DNA from 3 places in the Starkeya nomas genome. Region 1 is predicted to be linked to each of the others. Evidence: predicted binding sites of a transcription regulator. Region 1 holds the regulator's gene; each other region holds the start of a gene.

What was found. The regulator LexA, encoded in region 1, represses DNA repair genes until DNA is damaged. The targets are predictions, from matches to a motif close to TGTTCNNNNTGTGTTCNG.
Region 2: the regulator LexA is predicted to act here: its motif matches at 2,203-2,220, upstream of parE (DNA topoisomerase IV subunit B).
Region 3: the regulator LexA is predicted to act here: its motif matches at 3,475-3,492, upstream of STARVERO_RS20885 (PA0069 family radical SAM protein).

The regions. Positions count from the first base shown of each region.
Region 1 is NZ_CACSAS010000001.1:1,460,902-1,465,971, reverse strand. Features, by position in the region: gene gltX (glutamate--tRNA ligase) at 1-279, opposite strand, end outside; gene STARVERO_RS07075 (ComEC/Rec2 family competence protein) at 323-2,857, shown strand; gene lexA (transcriptional repressor LexA) at 2,851-3,546, opposite strand; gene STARVERO_RS07065 (GntR family transcriptional regulator) at 3,763-4,461, opposite strand; gene STARVERO_RS07060 (molybdopterin molybdotransferase MoeA) at 4,586-5,070, opposite strand, start outside.
Region 2 is NZ_CACSAS010000001.1:937,187-942,256, forward strand. Features, by position in the region: gene STARVERO_RS04485 (glycosyltransferase family 2 protein) at 1-58, shown strand, start outside; gene parE (DNA topoisomerase IV subunit B) at 83-2,128, opposite strand; gene argC (N-acetyl-gamma-glutamyl-phosphate reductase) at 2,363-3,418, shown strand; gene STARVERO_RS23325 (lysozyme inhibitor LprI family protein) at 3,437-4,240, opposite strand; gene phaC (class I poly(R)-hydroxyalkanoic acid synthase) at 4,237-5,070, opposite strand, start outside.
Region 3 is NZ_CACSAS010000001.1:4,409,862-4,414,931, reverse strand. Features, by position in the region: gene mutY (A/G-specific adenine glycosylase) at 1-73, opposite strand, end outside; gene STARVERO_RS20900 (DUF721 domain-containing protein) at 150-659, shown strand; gene STARVERO_RS20895 (DsbA family protein) at 804-1,484, shown strand; gene STARVERO_RS20890 (VOC family protein) at 1,674-2,165, opposite strand; gene STARVERO_RS20885 (PA0069 family radical SAM protein) at 2,201-3,316, opposite strand; gene STARVERO_RS20880 (glycosyltransferase family protein) at 3,602-4,198, shown strand; gene moaB (molybdenum cofactor biosynthesis protein B) at 4,225-4,794, opposite strand; gene ypfJ (KPN_02809 family neutral zinc metallopeptidase) at 4,845-5,070, opposite strand, start outside.

The sequences.
Region 1 (5,070 bases):
GGCGATCATCTGCTCGACGGCCTCGCGATGCCGCTCGGCGCGGGCGAACTGGTAGATGACGTCGCCCGACCAGTCGATGCCGAGCCAGTTCAGCCCGTCGATGATGGCGTCGATGGCTTCCGGCGTGGAGCGCTGGCGATCCGTATCCTCGATGCGCAGCAGCATCTTGCCGCCCTTGGCGCGGGAATAGAGCCAGTTGAACAGCGCGGTGCGCGCCCCGCCGATGTGCAGGAAGCCGGTGGGCGAGGGGGCGAAGCGGGTAACGACGGTCTCGGTCATTTCTCTTCCGTCTCGCGCCGCGAAGCATCAGCGGCGTCAAAGCATGGCGGGCGCGGACGGTGCGTGTACCATAGGTGCGCGACACGGGAAAAGCGCGGCTTTGCCCGGCGGGCGGGTCAATGCGAAACCGCACGACGGGCGCGTGCGTGAAAGGGGCGGGCAGGGCGTGCAGGGGCAGGTGCCGCCGCAGCACGGACCGGAGGGCAAAACGGGTGCGCAGCGGCGGGCCCGAGCGTCGGTGCTCGCCGCCGGAATATCGGTACGACAAACCGGCGTACGGAAGGGGTTTGGGCCGCCTCTCGGTGCGCTCGCGGGCCGTCTCGCCGGCGCCATGGCGCACGAAATCGAGGATCGGCGCGCCTTTCTCTTCCTGCCGATCGGTTTCGCGATCGGCGCCGGGGCGTATTTTGCCGCTCCCTACGAGCCCTTGCCCTATGTCGGATTGGTGCCGGCATTCACCTTCGCGGCGCTGGCGCTGTGGTCGCGTGCGCGGCCGTTCGGTTTCCATCTCTTCGCATGGCTGGCCGTCATTGCGCTGGGCTTCGCCGTATCGAGCCTGCAGGTGCAGCGCATGGCGCATCCCGTGCTGGCGGAGACGTTGAATGCGGCGGAAGTGGCCGGCTTTGTCGAGGCTGCGGAGCAGCGCCCGCGTGGCAGCCGCATCACGCTGGCGGTAACCGGCTTCACCCGCCCTATGGAACATCCACCGGAGCGCGTGCGTGTGACGCTCGCGGGACGTGATCCGCCGTCGGTCGGCAGCCACGTGAAGCTGCGCGCCTCGCTCGGCCCCCTTCCGGGGCCGGCCTATCCCGGCGGATTCGATTTTGGTCGGTCGATCTGGTTCGACGGGATCGGGGCCACCGGCTTCGCGCTCGGACGGCCGCAGGCGAGCCCGGCGCCGAGGCCCCTGCCATGGCGGCTGCGGGCTGCGACATGGCTCGACGAGGTCAGACACTCCATAGCCGAGCGCATCCGCCACGCGCTGCCCGGCCCGGAGGGTGGGGTAGCAGTGGCGCTGGTCACCGGCCTGCGCGACGCGGTAGGCGAGCCGATCGAGGAGAGCATGCGTATCTCCGGCCTCTCGCATGTGCTCTCGATTTCCGGCCTGCACATGGCGCTGGTGGCCAGCACGGTGTTCTTCCTCGTGCGGGCGCTGCTCGCCCTTGTGCCGGGGCTCGCCCTTTCGTGGCCGATCAAGTCCTGGGCGGCGGTGCCGGCGGCCTTGTCGGCGAGCTTCTACCTGCTGCTGTCGGGCGTCGAAGTGCCGACCCAGAGAGCCTATGTGATGACGCTGCTGGTGCTGGCGGGCGTGATGCTGGGACGCCCGGCTCTCACATTGCGGACGCTGGCGGTGGCGGCGCTGGTGGTCATGGCCCTGACGCCCTGGGCCGTGCTCGATCCCGGCGCGCAGATGTCCTTCGCCGCCACGCTGGCGCTGGTCGCGGCGTATGAGCGCTTCGGTTCCTACGTCACTCGGCCGCCCGGCGTAGCGCAGGATGGCTCCTGGCTCGGCATGCCGCGCCTTGGCATGCCGGTCCGCTATGTGGCGGCGCTGGTGCTGGCCTCGCTGGCGGCCGGGCTCGCCACGGCACCCTATGCCGCCTTCCACTTCCAGCGCCTGGCGCCGCTGAGCCTGCTGGCCAATCTCGCCGCCATGCCGGTGGTTTCCTTCGCCGTCATGCCGGCGGGCCTGATCGGCTCGGTGCTCATGCCGTTCGGCTGGGATGCGCCGGCGTGGCACGTGATGGGGTGGGGGCTCGGCGTCATGCAGGCCATATCCGATGCCGTTGCGGCGCTGCCCGGTGCTGACCGGGGCGTGCGGGCGATGCCCGCGGCAAGCATCGCGCTGTTCAGCCTGGCACTCGTCGTTCTGTGCCTGTCGCGCACGCGCCTGATCCTCCTGGCGCCGGCCTGCGTTGCCGTCGCAGTCGGGCTGGCGGCGATGGCGCCGAGGCCCGATCTTCTCGTCGACGCGCAGGCGCGTACCGTCGCGGTGCGGGGCCCAGACGGCATGCTCGATGTCATGGGCGATCGCCTGCCTGGGCTCTCCGATCGCTTTGCCGTGGAGCAGTGGCTGAACGCGGACGGAGACCGCGCCCGTGTCGGAAAAAAGGAGCTTGTCGCGAGAGCCGCCTGCGACGCCGTCGGTTGCACCCTGCCGCTGGCGGATGGGCACCTCGTTGCGCTCTCCCGCCATCGCGACTCGTTGGAGGACGATTGCCGCCTCGCCGCCATTCTGGTGACGCCCTTCGCGCCGCCGCGGGATTGTGCTGCGACGGTGATCCGGGTCGATACACGCAATCCGACCTCAAGCGTAGCCGGCTATTTATTTGGAGATGACGGCGAGCGCTTCATTCCGGGGCGCCCCGCCAAAGGAACGCGACCATGGGAGCCGGACGTCCGCGGCACTGTTTCCGAGCATCCTGGCGTCATGATCATCAAGTCTGCTTCCCGCTCAACGGGAACCCGGAATCCGCCACCAGTGCGGCCCGATGCCTTCGACAACCTCGATGCAGTACTGGTACCGGACGACGTCGATAGTGATGTGCCGCCGGAAAACCCCGCGGCTGCTCAGTAGCGGCGGAACAAGCCAACCAGCTTGCCCTGGATGCGTACCCGGTCGGGGCCGAAGATCCGCGTTTCATAGGCTGGATTGGCAGCTTCCAGCGCCACAGAGGCGCCCTTGCGGCGCAGGCGCTTCAGCGTTGCTTCCTCATCGTCGATCAGCGCCACCACGATTTCGCCGGTGTTGGCGGTGTCGCATTTGCGGATCAACGCCAGATCGCCGTCGAGAATGCCGGCCTCGACCATCGAGTCGCCGCGCACTTCCAGCGCAAAATGCTCGCCGCCCGCCAGCATTTCCGGGGGCATGCTGATCGTGTGGTCGCGCGATTGAATGGCCGAGATCGGTGTGCCGGCGGCGATCCGGCCCATTACCGGAATCGGCACCACATGCCGGGGATCTTCATCCTCGTTCGCTGCCTGCGTACGCCCGAGGCTCCCCTCGATGACGCTGGGCGCGAAGGGGCGGGCCGGCTTGGGCGGCTGCGCGTCCTCCGGCAGGCGCACGACTTCCAAGGCCCGCGCCCGATTGGGCAGGCGCCGGATGAAACCGCGTTCTTCCAGCGCCGTGATGAGCCGGTGAATCCCCGACTTCGACCTCAGATCGAGCGCGTCCTTCATCTCCTCGAAGGACGGCGGCACGCCGTCCTGCTGCAGGCGTTCATTGATGAACAGGAGCAACTCATGCTGTTTGCGGGTGAGCATCCAACGGATCCCGTCTATCGGCCGGCGCCGAGATGAAACAAATCACGAACAAATACTATCCGTTCCTATTGTGTTCCACAATGGGTAAAGGGTTCGCTAAGGCTGATGCGTGGTGCCGAGGCCAGAGTTTGCAAGGGTTCTGAGCGGAAATGCCGTGCAGCGGGCAGCGCGTGCGGGCCGCTCCCGGACCGGCGCGGCCATCGCGAATCGCTCGACTCAGAGAGACTGGGCGTATTGCTCGTAGGCGTCCTGGATGATGGCGATGTGGCTGCGCATGGCGTTTGCTGCGGCCTCGCGTTCTCCGCGAAGGATGGCGATCGTCACCCGTTCGTGCTCCGTGTGCGAGAGTGCGAGGCGGCCGAGCGCGCGGAATTGAGCACGGCGGAAGGGCGAAAGCCGCTGTCGCGTGCCGATGGCGAGCTCGATGAGGTAGCCATTGTGGCTGCCGGCATAGATCGCGGCGTGGAAGCGCTCATTCGCCTCCCGATAGGCGGCGAAGTCGCCCTGGCGCATCAACTCGCCCATCCGGGCGTGCAGGTCCTCGAGTTCGCGCCTCTCCTGCGGTGTCATGTGGAGCGCGCAGAGGCTCGCGCTGAGTGCTTCCAGCTCCGCCATCACCTGGAACATGTTCTGCAATCGCTCGGCGCCGGGCCGGGCGACGACGGCTCCACGATGGGGACGGGTCTCGACCAGACCGGAAGCGGTCAGTTCGCGGAGGGCTTCACGCACTGGAGTGCGCGAGACGCCGAAGCGGGCGGCCAGCGCGGATTCGTCGAGAGCGGTGCCGGGAAGCAGCAGGCCGCGGGTGATCTCGTCGGCAAGCTGGGTGCGCAGTTCTTCGGCGCGCGTGGGCCGCCCGCGCCGGACATTGCCGGCAGACGGGTCGAGCGGCGGGCGAGAACGAGAGGCCGACATGCGCGACAGACAATCAGGTGAGGCGGCGGGACACCGTCTCCGGCATCCATAAAGGGCAGGCCGCCGGTTACCAAGCGCTTCGTGTGCGACATGCGTGCCCGGGGGAGGGCCGCGGACGCAGCGGTCAATCCTCGAGCGGCAGGATCTCGCAGGGATCGCCCGCGCTGGCGGCAGGTGCGTGCGGCGGGCGTACGAGCAGCACATCGGCGCGGGCGAGGTTGCGCAGCATAGAACTGTCCTGCACGGGGAGCGGGCGCACCACCGGCAGGTCGCCTTCGCGGCCGATGATCTCGGCGCGCTGGAAGTCCATGCGCTGCTCGTTGGCCTTCACGTCGGCGCCGAGCCGGGCGGGGCGAAGGTCCGGCTGGGCCGGCACCGCCAGCCCCTGCATGGCCTTCAGCAGGGGCACGAGGAACAGCAGGGCGCAGACATGGGCGGAGACCGGGTTGCCCGGCAGTCCGAGCACCTGGGTGCCGGCGCCGCCGGAACTGCGGCCGAACATCAGCGGCTTGCCGGGGCGCAGGGCGATCTTGTGAACCGCCAGCTCGATGCCCTGCGCGGTCAGCGCGGGTGCGATGAGATCGTGGTCGCCGACCGAGGCGCCGCCGG
Region 2 (5,070 bases), 520 kb from region 1:
CAAGGCGCAGATCCAGGCCATACTCGACCGGCACTACGCACAGGCCCCGTCCAGCTGAACGGGGGCGGGCAGCGTCTCTGCCTCAGATATCCAGCAGTTCCTCGTCGGCGAAGGCCGCCCGCTCGGAAATGAAGGCGAAGCGGCTTTCCGGCTTGTTGCCCATCAGACGCTCGACGATGTCGGCGGTGGCGGCGCGCTCCGCCTCCTCGATGGTGACGCGCAGCAGGGTGCGCGTCTTCGGGCTCATGGTGGTTTCCTTGAGCTGCGCCGGCATCATCTCGCCGAGGCCCTTGAAACGGCCGATCTCCACCTTGCCGCGGGAGGAGAACTCCGTCGCCAGCAGCTGGTCCCGGTGCGCCTCGTCTTTCGCATAGAGCGTCTTGGCGCCCTGGCTCAGGCGGTAGAGCGGCGGCACGGCGAGGAACAGGTGGCCGTTCTCGATCAGCTTCGGCATCTGGCGGAAGAAGAAGGTGACGAGCAGCGAGGCGATGTGGGCGCCGTCCACGTCGGCATCCGTCATGATGATCACGCGCTCGTAGCGCAGGTCTTCCTCGCGGTACTGGCCGCCGGTGCCCGCGCCCAGCGCCTGAACCAGGTCGCCGATCTGCTGGTTCTGAGCGAGCTTGTCGCGGCCGGCGCTGGCGACGTTGAGGATCTTGCCGCGCAGCGGCAGCACGGCCTGCGTCTGCCGCTCGCGCGCCTGCTTGGCCGAACCGCCGGCCGAGTCGCCCTCGACGATGAACAGTTCCGAACCGGCGGCGGAATTGTTGGAGCAATCCGCCAGCTTGCCGGGCAGGCGCAGCTTGCGCACGGCGGTCTTGCGGGAAATCTCCTTCTCCTGCCGGCGGCGCAGGCGCTCCTCGGCGCGCTCCACCACCCAGTCCAGCAGGCGGTTGGCCTGTGCCGGGTTGCCGGCGAGCCAGTGGTCGAAGGGATCGCGCAGGGCGGTCTCGACGATGCGCGTCGCCTCGGCGGTGGCGAGCTTTTCCTTGGTCTGCCCCTGGAATTCCGGCTCGCGCACGAAGACCGAGAGCATGGCAGCGCAGCCGGCCATGATGTCATCGGTGGTGACGATCGCCGCGCGCTTGGTGCTGCCGGTGCGCTCGGCATGGTCGCGCAGGCCCTTCAGCAGCACCGAGCGCAGCCCCGCCTCATGGGTGCCGCCCTCGGCGGTGGGGATGGTGTTGCAATAGGAGGAGATCGAGCCGTCCGCATCGCCGAGCCACGCCACCGCCCATTCGGCGGAGCCGTGGCCGCCGGGACGTGAGGTCTTGCCGGCGAAGATGTCGGGATGGACCAGCGTGTGGCCCGCGATATCGGCGGCGAGGTAGTCCTTCAGGCCGCCCGGGAAGCGGAAGGTCGCCTTTTCCGGAATCTCGGTGCCGGCGACGAGCGAAGCGTCGCAGCTCCAACGGATTTCCACCCCGCCGAAAAGATAGGCCTTGGAGCGCGCCATCTTGAACACGCGGGCCGGCTTGAAATGCGCGCCCTCGCCGAAGATCTGCGCGTCGGGGTGGAAGCGCACGCGGGTGCCGCGCCGGTTCAGCACCCGGCCGACTTCCACGATGGGCCCCTGCGGCAGGCCGCGCGAATAGGTCTGGCGGTAGAGCGTCTGGCCCCGTGCGATCTCGACCTCCAGCACGTCGGAGAGCGCGTTGACCACCGAGACGCCGACGCCGTGCAGGCCGCCCGAGGTCTCGTAGACCTTGCTGTCGAACTTGCCGCCGGCGTGCAGCGTGGTGAGGATGACCTCCAGCGCAGACTTGCCGGGATATTTCGGGTGTTCCTCGATCGGGATGCCACGGCCGTTGTCGGTCACGGTGAGGAAGCCGTCCTCGGTCAGCTCCACCTCGATGAAGCTGGCATGTCCGGCGACGGCCTCGTCCATCGAGTTGTCGATCACCTCGGCGAAGAGGTGGTGCAGCGCCTTCTCGTCCGTGCCGCCGATATACATGCCCGGCCGGCGCCGCACCGGCTCCAGCCCTTCCAGCACTTCGATATGGGCAGCGGTGTAGCCGTTCTCGCCGGGCGTCGCCTCGCCCCGTCCCGCAGGCGCGGAGGGCTTGGCGGCCGGACGAGCCGGGCGCGGGGAAGGGGCGGCGGCGAAGAGGTCGTCGGAATTCGACATGGGCGAGGGTTTGGCTCGGATCTCTTGGAAAATGATTCGATGTCCATAGCACTATGGCAGGCGTCAGCCTAAACCGGAACGCTCCGTGAACATAGTGGGGCGGCGATGCAGGGGGATCATGCGTTTGTGCATGTGCGGCCGTCTTCCGCCGGACATGCATAAGGTGTAATGGCGCACGTCCATGCGCGCAGGCCGTCATCGTGGCGGGCCGCGCCGGCAGGAAGGAATGCCACCATGACGGAGAGCAAGGCGCGGATCGCCATCCTCGGGGCCTCGGGCTACACCGGCTCGGAGCTGCTGCGCCTGCTGCTGCGCCATCCGCGCGTGGAGATCGTCGCCCTCACCGCCGACCGCAAGGCGGGGCAGGCGGTGGCGGACGTGTTCCCGCAATTCGCGCCCTTCGCGCTGCCGAAGCTGATCACCATCGAGGAGGTGGCGTGGAAGGACGTCGATCTCGTCTTCTGCGCGCTGCCTCACGGCACCACCCAGCTGGTGATCAAGAAGGTCTTCGAGACCGCGCCGCATGTGAAGGTCGTCGATCTCTCTGCGGACTTCCGGCTGCGCGACGACGGCGCCTATGAGCGCTGGTACGGCCATCCGCATCAGGCTCTGGAGCTCCAGCAGGAGGCCGTCTACGGCGTCGTCGAGCTATACCGGGACGATATCCGCAAGGCCCGGCTGGTCGCCAATCCCGGCTGCTACACCACGACCGCCATCCTGCCGGTGGTGCCGCTGATCGAGGCCGGCGCCATCGACCCCGAGCAGATCGTCATCGATGCCAAGAGCGGTGTCACCGGCGCCGGCCGCTCCGCCAAGGAGTCGCTGCTCTACGCCGAGGTGACGGACGGCATGCACGCCTATGGCGTGGGAAGCCATCGCCACATGGCGGAGCTCGACCAGGAGTTCTCCAAGGCCGCCGGCCGCAGCATCGTGCCGAGCTTTACCCCGCACCTCATCCCGATGAGCCGCGGCATCTACGCGACGATCTACCTCAAGACCGGAGCGGGCGTCGGCGCGCAGGGCGTCCATCGCGTCCTGGCCGACTTCTACAAGGGGCAGCCCTTCGTCCACGTCCTGCCGCTGGGCCAGGTTCCGCAGTCGCGCTTCGTGAAGGGCTCCAACATGGCCTTCATCGGCGTGATCCAGGACCGCGCGCCCGACCGCGTCATCGTCATTGCGACGACCGACAATCTGGTGAAGGGCGCTTCCGGCCAGGCGGTGCAGAACATGAACCTCGTGCTCGGCTATCCCGAGACGCTGGGGCTGGAGCAGATCGCTCTCTTCCCCTGAGCGTTCATTCCCGGCCGCTCACTGCGGATGGACGGCGAGGCTCGCCTTGAGAGCCGAGCCGTCCCATCGCCACGTGCTCCAGCAGGCGTCGCCCGGCTTGGCGCCGTCACACGCGAAGCGATCGACCCAAAGCGCGAGCGTGGTGGCATCGCCCTCCTGCGCCAGCGTCGGGTTCGCCCCGCGCAGGTCGAGCGGCGCGTAGCCGGCGCTCGACAGGGCGATGGCGACCGTGCAGCCGTCATTGGCGCAGAAGGCGGTGGCCGCGCCTTCGCAGCGCAGGTTGGCGCTGTTCAGCACGTAATCGGGCCTGCCGTCACGATCGAGGTCGCCGGTCATGGTTTCCGGGGCGGCATTGCCCTTCAGGGTGCCGCCGAGTTCGCGGCATTGCCGGCCGAAGGCGGCGATGCGGTCGATCACCGGCTGCGGCGCCGGGGGAGCGGGCGGAGCATCGGCATCGGCCTGCCGCGCCAGATTGCCGATGGCGCTGGCGACCTGCTCCTTCAGCGTGGCGATGCGCGCCTCATAGAGGCGGGCGAGGCAGGCCGCATCGGCTCCGCATGCGCCGCGCGCGGTCAGGAAAGCCTGCGCGTCGTCCCGCCGGGCGCCGCTTGCGCCCATCAGCAGCGGGAAACGGCTATAGGCGTACCAGAGGGCGCCCATCTCGCTGTCGAGCGCCGAGAGGGCGGGGGTGGCACAGACGGCGCGCTCGTCCGGCGTCCGCGTGCGGCCGCAATCGAAGCTGGCCGCGGCCGCCGGAGTGCCCTCCAGCGACGGCAGGGCGAGGCCCAGCGCCACCAGCGTTGCCGCGGAAATACGGCTCACGCCTTCACCTTCACATAGCTGCCCGGCGCGTCCTCGATGGCGGGGAAGGGGCCCGTGCCCGGCACGCGCCCGGGCACGCGGCGCCCGTCCTGCCGTTCAATCCAGTCGAGCCAGTCCGGCCACCACGATCCCGGATGCATCTCGGCCTTGGCGATCCAGTCGTCGAGCCTGCCGGTCGGCGGGCCGCCGGTCCAGTACTGGTACTTGCCGCGCTCGGGCGGGTTGATGACGCCGGCGATGTGGCCGGAGCCGGCCAGCACGAAGCGTCCGGAATTGCCGAAGAGCTGCACGCCGAGGAACACCGAGGCGGCCGGCGCGATATGGTCCTCGCGGGTCGCCACGCTGTAGATCGGCATGTCGATGTCCTTCAGCTTGAGCATTTTGCCGGCTAACATAAGGCTGCCCTGGGCAAGCCTGTTATCGAGGTAGCAATTGCGCAGATAGAAGGAGTGGTTGGCGGCGGGAAGGCGTGTCGAATCCGCGTTCCAGTAGAGAATGTCGAACGGGAAGGGTGCCTGTCCCTTCAGGTAGTTGTTCACGACATAGGGCCAGATCAGGTCGTTGGCCCGCAGCATGTTGAAGGCGTTCGCCATCTGGCGGCCTTCCATCACGCCGGCTTCCAGCATCTTGCGTTCGAGATTGGCGACCTGCTCCTCGTCGATGAACACCTTCAGGTCGCCCGCATAGGTGAAGTCGACCTGGGTGGTGAGGAAGGTCGTGCTGCGCACGCCGACATCCTTGCCCGCCGCCGCCAGCCAGGCGAGCGCCATCGCCAGCATGGTGCCGCCGACGCAATAGCCCACCGCGTGGAACTGCTCGGTGCCGCAGGC
Region 3 (5,070 bases), 2.9 Mb from region 1:
CGAGCAGAGCCTCCGGCGCCGGACGGGCGGCGGCCGGCGGAACGCGAATGGCTGGATTGGCGGCGGCGGGCATGCGATCCTCGAAAACGTGCCCGCAAGGTGGCCGCATCGGCCGCCCCGGGCAAGATGCTATCGCTGTCGAGACCTTCATGGCCCGTCCCTTCGCCCCGCGCCCGCTCGCCGACCTGATCGAGACGACCATCGCCGAGAGCTGCCGCCAGCGCGGCCTCGCCTCGGTGGAGATCGTCACCCGCTGGGCAGACATCGTGGGCGAGGCGCTGGCCGCGCGCGCCGTGCCGATCCGGCTCGCCTGGCCCTCGCGACCCGAGAGCCAGGACCCCGGTGTGCTGCATGTGCGGGTCGAGGGCGGCTTCGCCATCGAGCTGCAGCATGATGCGCCGGTGGTGATCGAGCGGGTGAACCGCTATTTCGGCTGGCGCTGCATCGGCCGGCTGGCGCTGCGGCAGGGGCCAGTTCCCCGCCCGCCCGTCCGCCGGGTCTTCGTCGAGCCGGACGCGGCGGCCCGCGGCGAGATCGAGCAGCGGATGGCGCGCCAGGCGGGTGCCTTCGAGGATCCCGCGCTCGCCGCCGCGCTCGCCCGGCTCGGCGCGCTCGTCGTCCGCGACGCGCGGCGCCCGGTTCGGCCCCGCCGGGGTTGAGAGTGCCGGAAAGACGAAGCGGAAGCATCACGCAGCGGTGACGCTGCGTCCTCCGCCCCACCGTTGCCATGTTCGCGCGCTGCCTGTAGGCGCTACACCGTTCGAAGCCGGCGCGCGTGTCCGGCCGTCCCCTGGAGACCGACCATGATCGACCGCCGTCGCTTCCTCGAAGGTATCGGCACCGTTGCCCTCACCACGGCGGCGCTCGTCGCCCTTGCCGGCCCCGGCAGCCTCGCCGGTCTCGACTTCATCGGCCGCGCCGAGGCGCAGACGATCGACGTCGCCAAGCTGATGGAAGCCGGCCCGCTGCCGGACCAGGTGCAGGGCAAGGCCGACGCCCCCGTCACCATCGTCGAATATGCCTCGATGACCTGCGGCCACTGCGCGCATTTCCACGAGACGACCTATCCGGTGCTGAAGGAGAAATACATCGACACCGGCAAGGTCCGCTTCATCCTGCGCGAATTCCCGCTCGACATCGTGGCCAAGGCCGCCTTCATGCTGGCGCGCTGCGCCGGCGAGGGCAAATACTACCCGATGACCGACACGCTGTTCGAGACGCAGAAGAGCTGGGCCTTCACCAACAATCCGGCGCAGGCGCTGCTCGGCATCGCCAAGCAGAGCGGCATGACCGAGGAACAGTTCAACGCCTGCCTGAGCAACACCAAGCTGGGCGGCGAGATCGACGAGAGCGCCAAGCGCGCCGCCACGGAATTCGGCATCGATTCCACGCCGACCTTCTTCATCAACGGCAAGAAGTTCTCCGGCGCCATCAGCCCGGAAGACCTCGACAAGGAACTGGCGCCGCTGCTCGGCGCCAACTGAGCGCGGGCTTCGGTCCGGGCCGGCGCGACCTCGTCGTCCCGCCCGGCGCGGGCAAAGCAGCCGGCCGGCCGCGCGGCGGCCATCGACGACATAATGCCCGGCTCCGGCCGGGCATTTTCATGTCCACCGGCCCACGCGCCGCCACCGCAGAACCGGCGAATTCGAGCCCCCGCGTCCGGTTCGCCCCGTTCATTCGGGCAGGACGATGCGGCCCCCGGCATCGAAGGGAAAGCCGGGATTATGGGCGATCTCCCAGGGGTGGCCGTCGGGATCGGCGACATAGCCGGAATAGCCGCCCCAGAAGGTCGGCTGCGCCGGCCGCAGCGCCCGGCCGCCCGCCGCCACGGCGCGGATCAGCGTGGTGTCGACCTCCGCCCGGCTCGTCCGGTTGCAGGCGAGCGCGATCCCGCCGAACTGCCCGGCGCGGCCGGGAAGCACCCCGGCATCGGCGGCGAGTTCATGGCGCGGATAGAGCGAGAGCACCACGCCGCCGGCATCGAAGAAGGCGGCGCCCTTGGCCTCCTTCACCCGCCGTTCGAGGCCGAGCGCCTCGTAGAAGGCGACCGCGCGGTCGAGATCGGCGACGCCGAGCGTGACCAGCGACAGGCGCAGCGGCGCCATGGCACGCCTGCGGGGCGAAACGTCGCCCGTCTCCTTCTCCATCGACAGCTCCGTCTCCATCGAAACCTCCCTCGGCCGCCCGGCCGCAGCGGCACTCATGCCTCTTCCCCGAACAGCGACAATTGCTCGCCCTTCCGCGGCGGGCGGCTGAAATGGCGCGTGGTGAGCCGCGTGTGGCGGCGGTTCAGCCCGAGCCGTTCCACCGCGATCTCGAAGCGCCGCGCCATGGTCCAGGCATAGGGACCCGAGCCGGTCATCCGCTGGCCGAAGGTGGAATCATATTCGCGCCCGCCATGCAGTTCCTTCAGCAGGGAGAGCACGTGGCGGTAACGGTCGGGGAAATGCGCCAGCAGCCATTCCCGGAACAGGTCGCGGATCTCGAGCGGCACGCGCAGCATGACGTAGCCCGCCTCCGAGGCGCCCGCCGCCACCGCCGCATCGAGGATACGCTCCATCTCCGCGTCGGTCACGGCGGGGATGACCGGCGCCACCAGAACGGCGGTCGGCACGCCCGCCTCGCTGAGGCGGCGGATCGTATCGAGCCGGCGCGGCGGAGTGGCGGCGCGCGGCTCCATGATGCGCGCCAGCTTGGGATCGAGCGAGGTGACGGAGAGCGCCACCTTCGCCAGCCCGCGCTCGGCCATGGGCGCGAGGATGTCGAGATCGCGCAGCACCAGCGCCGACTTGGTGACGATGCCGACCGGATGGCCGAAATCGCTCAGCACCTCCAGGATGCGGCGGGTCAGCCGCCATTCCCGCTCGATCGGCTGATAGGCGTCGGTGTTGATGCCGAGCGCGATGGTGCGCGGCTCGTAGCCCGGCTTCGACAGTTCCTTCGCCAGCAGTTCGGGCGCGTCCGGCTTGGCGAACAGCCTGGTCTCGAAGTCGAGCCCGGCGGAAAGCCCCTGATAGGCGTGAGTGGGGCGCGCGAAGCAGTAGACGCAGCCATGCTCGCAGCCGCGATAGGGATTGATCGAGCGGTCGAAGCCCACATCGGGCGAATCGTTGCGGTTGATGATGGTGCGCGGCTTCTCCACCGTCACGCTGGTGCGGAAGGGCGGCAGGTCGTCGAGGCTCTGCCAGCCATCGTCGAAGGCCTCGCGCGCCTGCGGCTCGAAACGCCCGGCCGCGTTGGAGAGCGCGCCGCGCCCGCGCCGGCGCTCGCCGTCGACCATCCAATCGGGGACGGGCGGCGGCGCCACCGCGTCCATCTCCGACAGGGCGGAGACGTCCCGCTCCGCCGATCGGCGCTCCTCCGCCTGCCGGGCGCGCCGCTCCTCGACCAGCCGTCCCAGATGCCGGGGCGGCGGCGGTTCGAGGCGGGAAGGATGAGCGCGGCGTTCCATGGCGTGTTCTCTAGCCCAATAATGAGAACATATCAAGAACATTGGCAGAATTGCGACAGCCGGCCTATACGTGCGCGAATGGGTGGGCTAGGCAGGAAAACGCTTCATCCGTCGGGCCCGCGGGCCTTTTCCAGCCAAGATCGTCAAGGGGTGGCTGAGCGCGTGATCTCGGTCGTCATACCCACAGATGAGACCTCCAAGCGGCTGATCCCGACCCTGGCGGCGCTCGTGCCGGGCGCGGCCGCCGGCATCGTGCGCGAGGTGCTGCTCGTCGATTCCGGCGCCTCGGCCGAAGTGGCGGAGATCGCCGACGCGGCGGGCTGCGAATATCTGAGCGGACCGGCCGATCCGGGCGCGCGGATGCGGCAGGGCGCGGCGGCGGCGCGTGCGCCCTGGCTGCTGTTCCTGGAGCCGAGGGGCCTGCTGCAGGAGGGCTGGACCCGCGAGGTGCGCACCTTCACCGATCAGGTCGAGCGGATCGGCGCCACCGACCGGCGGGCGGCGACCTTCCGGCTGGCGCTGGACGGCTTCGGCGTGTCCCCGCGCGTGAAGGAGGCGGCAGCCATGCTGGGCCATGCGCTCACCGGCCGCCCGCGCCCCGAGCAGGGGCTGCTGATCCACCGCCGCTTCTACGAGGCGCTCGGCGGCCACGCGCCCGGCCCGCATTCCATGAAGCGCCTGACGGCGCGGATCGGGCGCGGCCGGCTGGTGCTGCTGCGCTCGCAGATGCTGCTGCCGGAGAACTGAAGGCCGGGGCCGGGCAAAAAACCGGCTCAGCCGGCGATGCCGGCCGGCGCGCGCAGCTTGCCGCGCTTCAGGTGCTCGTCGAGCCGGGGCAGGATCTCGACGAAATTGCACGGCTTGTGGCGGATATCGAGCTGGTGGACGAGGATGCCGTCCCAGCCGTCGCGGCAGGCGCCGGGCGAGCCCGGCAGGCAGAAGATATAGGTCGCGTTGGCGACGCCCGCCGTGGCGCGGCTCTGCAGCGTCGAGGTACCGATCTTCTGGAACGAGATCATGTGGAAGACGGTCGAGAAGCCTTCCATGCGCTTCTCGAACAGCGGCTCCACCGCCTCCGGCGTCACGTCGCGGCCGGTGAAGCCGGTGCCGCCGGTGGTAATGACCACGTCCACCCCCGCATCGGCGATCCAGCCGGCGACCTGCGCGCGGATGGTCTCTACGTCGTCCGGCACGATGGCGCGGTCGGCGAGTCGATGGCCCGCCGCCTCCACCCGCTCGACCAGCGTGTTGCCGGAACGGTCGTCGGCGAAGGTGCGGGTGTCGGAAATGGTCAGCACCGCGATGGAAAGCGGCACGAAAGGCTTTTCGGCCTCGCTGCTCATGGCGCGTGCTCCTGCGTCGCGGTGCTTCCTTCGTCTCGCCCGGACAGGGCTCAGATGCTGCCCTGGAAGGTGTTGCAGCGCTGCATGGAGCCGTTGTCGAGCCCCTCGCGGAACCACTTCACGCGCTGGGCGGAGGTGCCATGGGTGAAGCTGTCGGGCACCACATAGCCCTGCGACTGCTTCTGCAGCCTGTCGTCGCCGATGGCGGTAGCCGCGTTCATCGCCTCTTCGATGTCGCCGTCCTCGAGGATACGCCACTGTGCATTGGCGTGATGC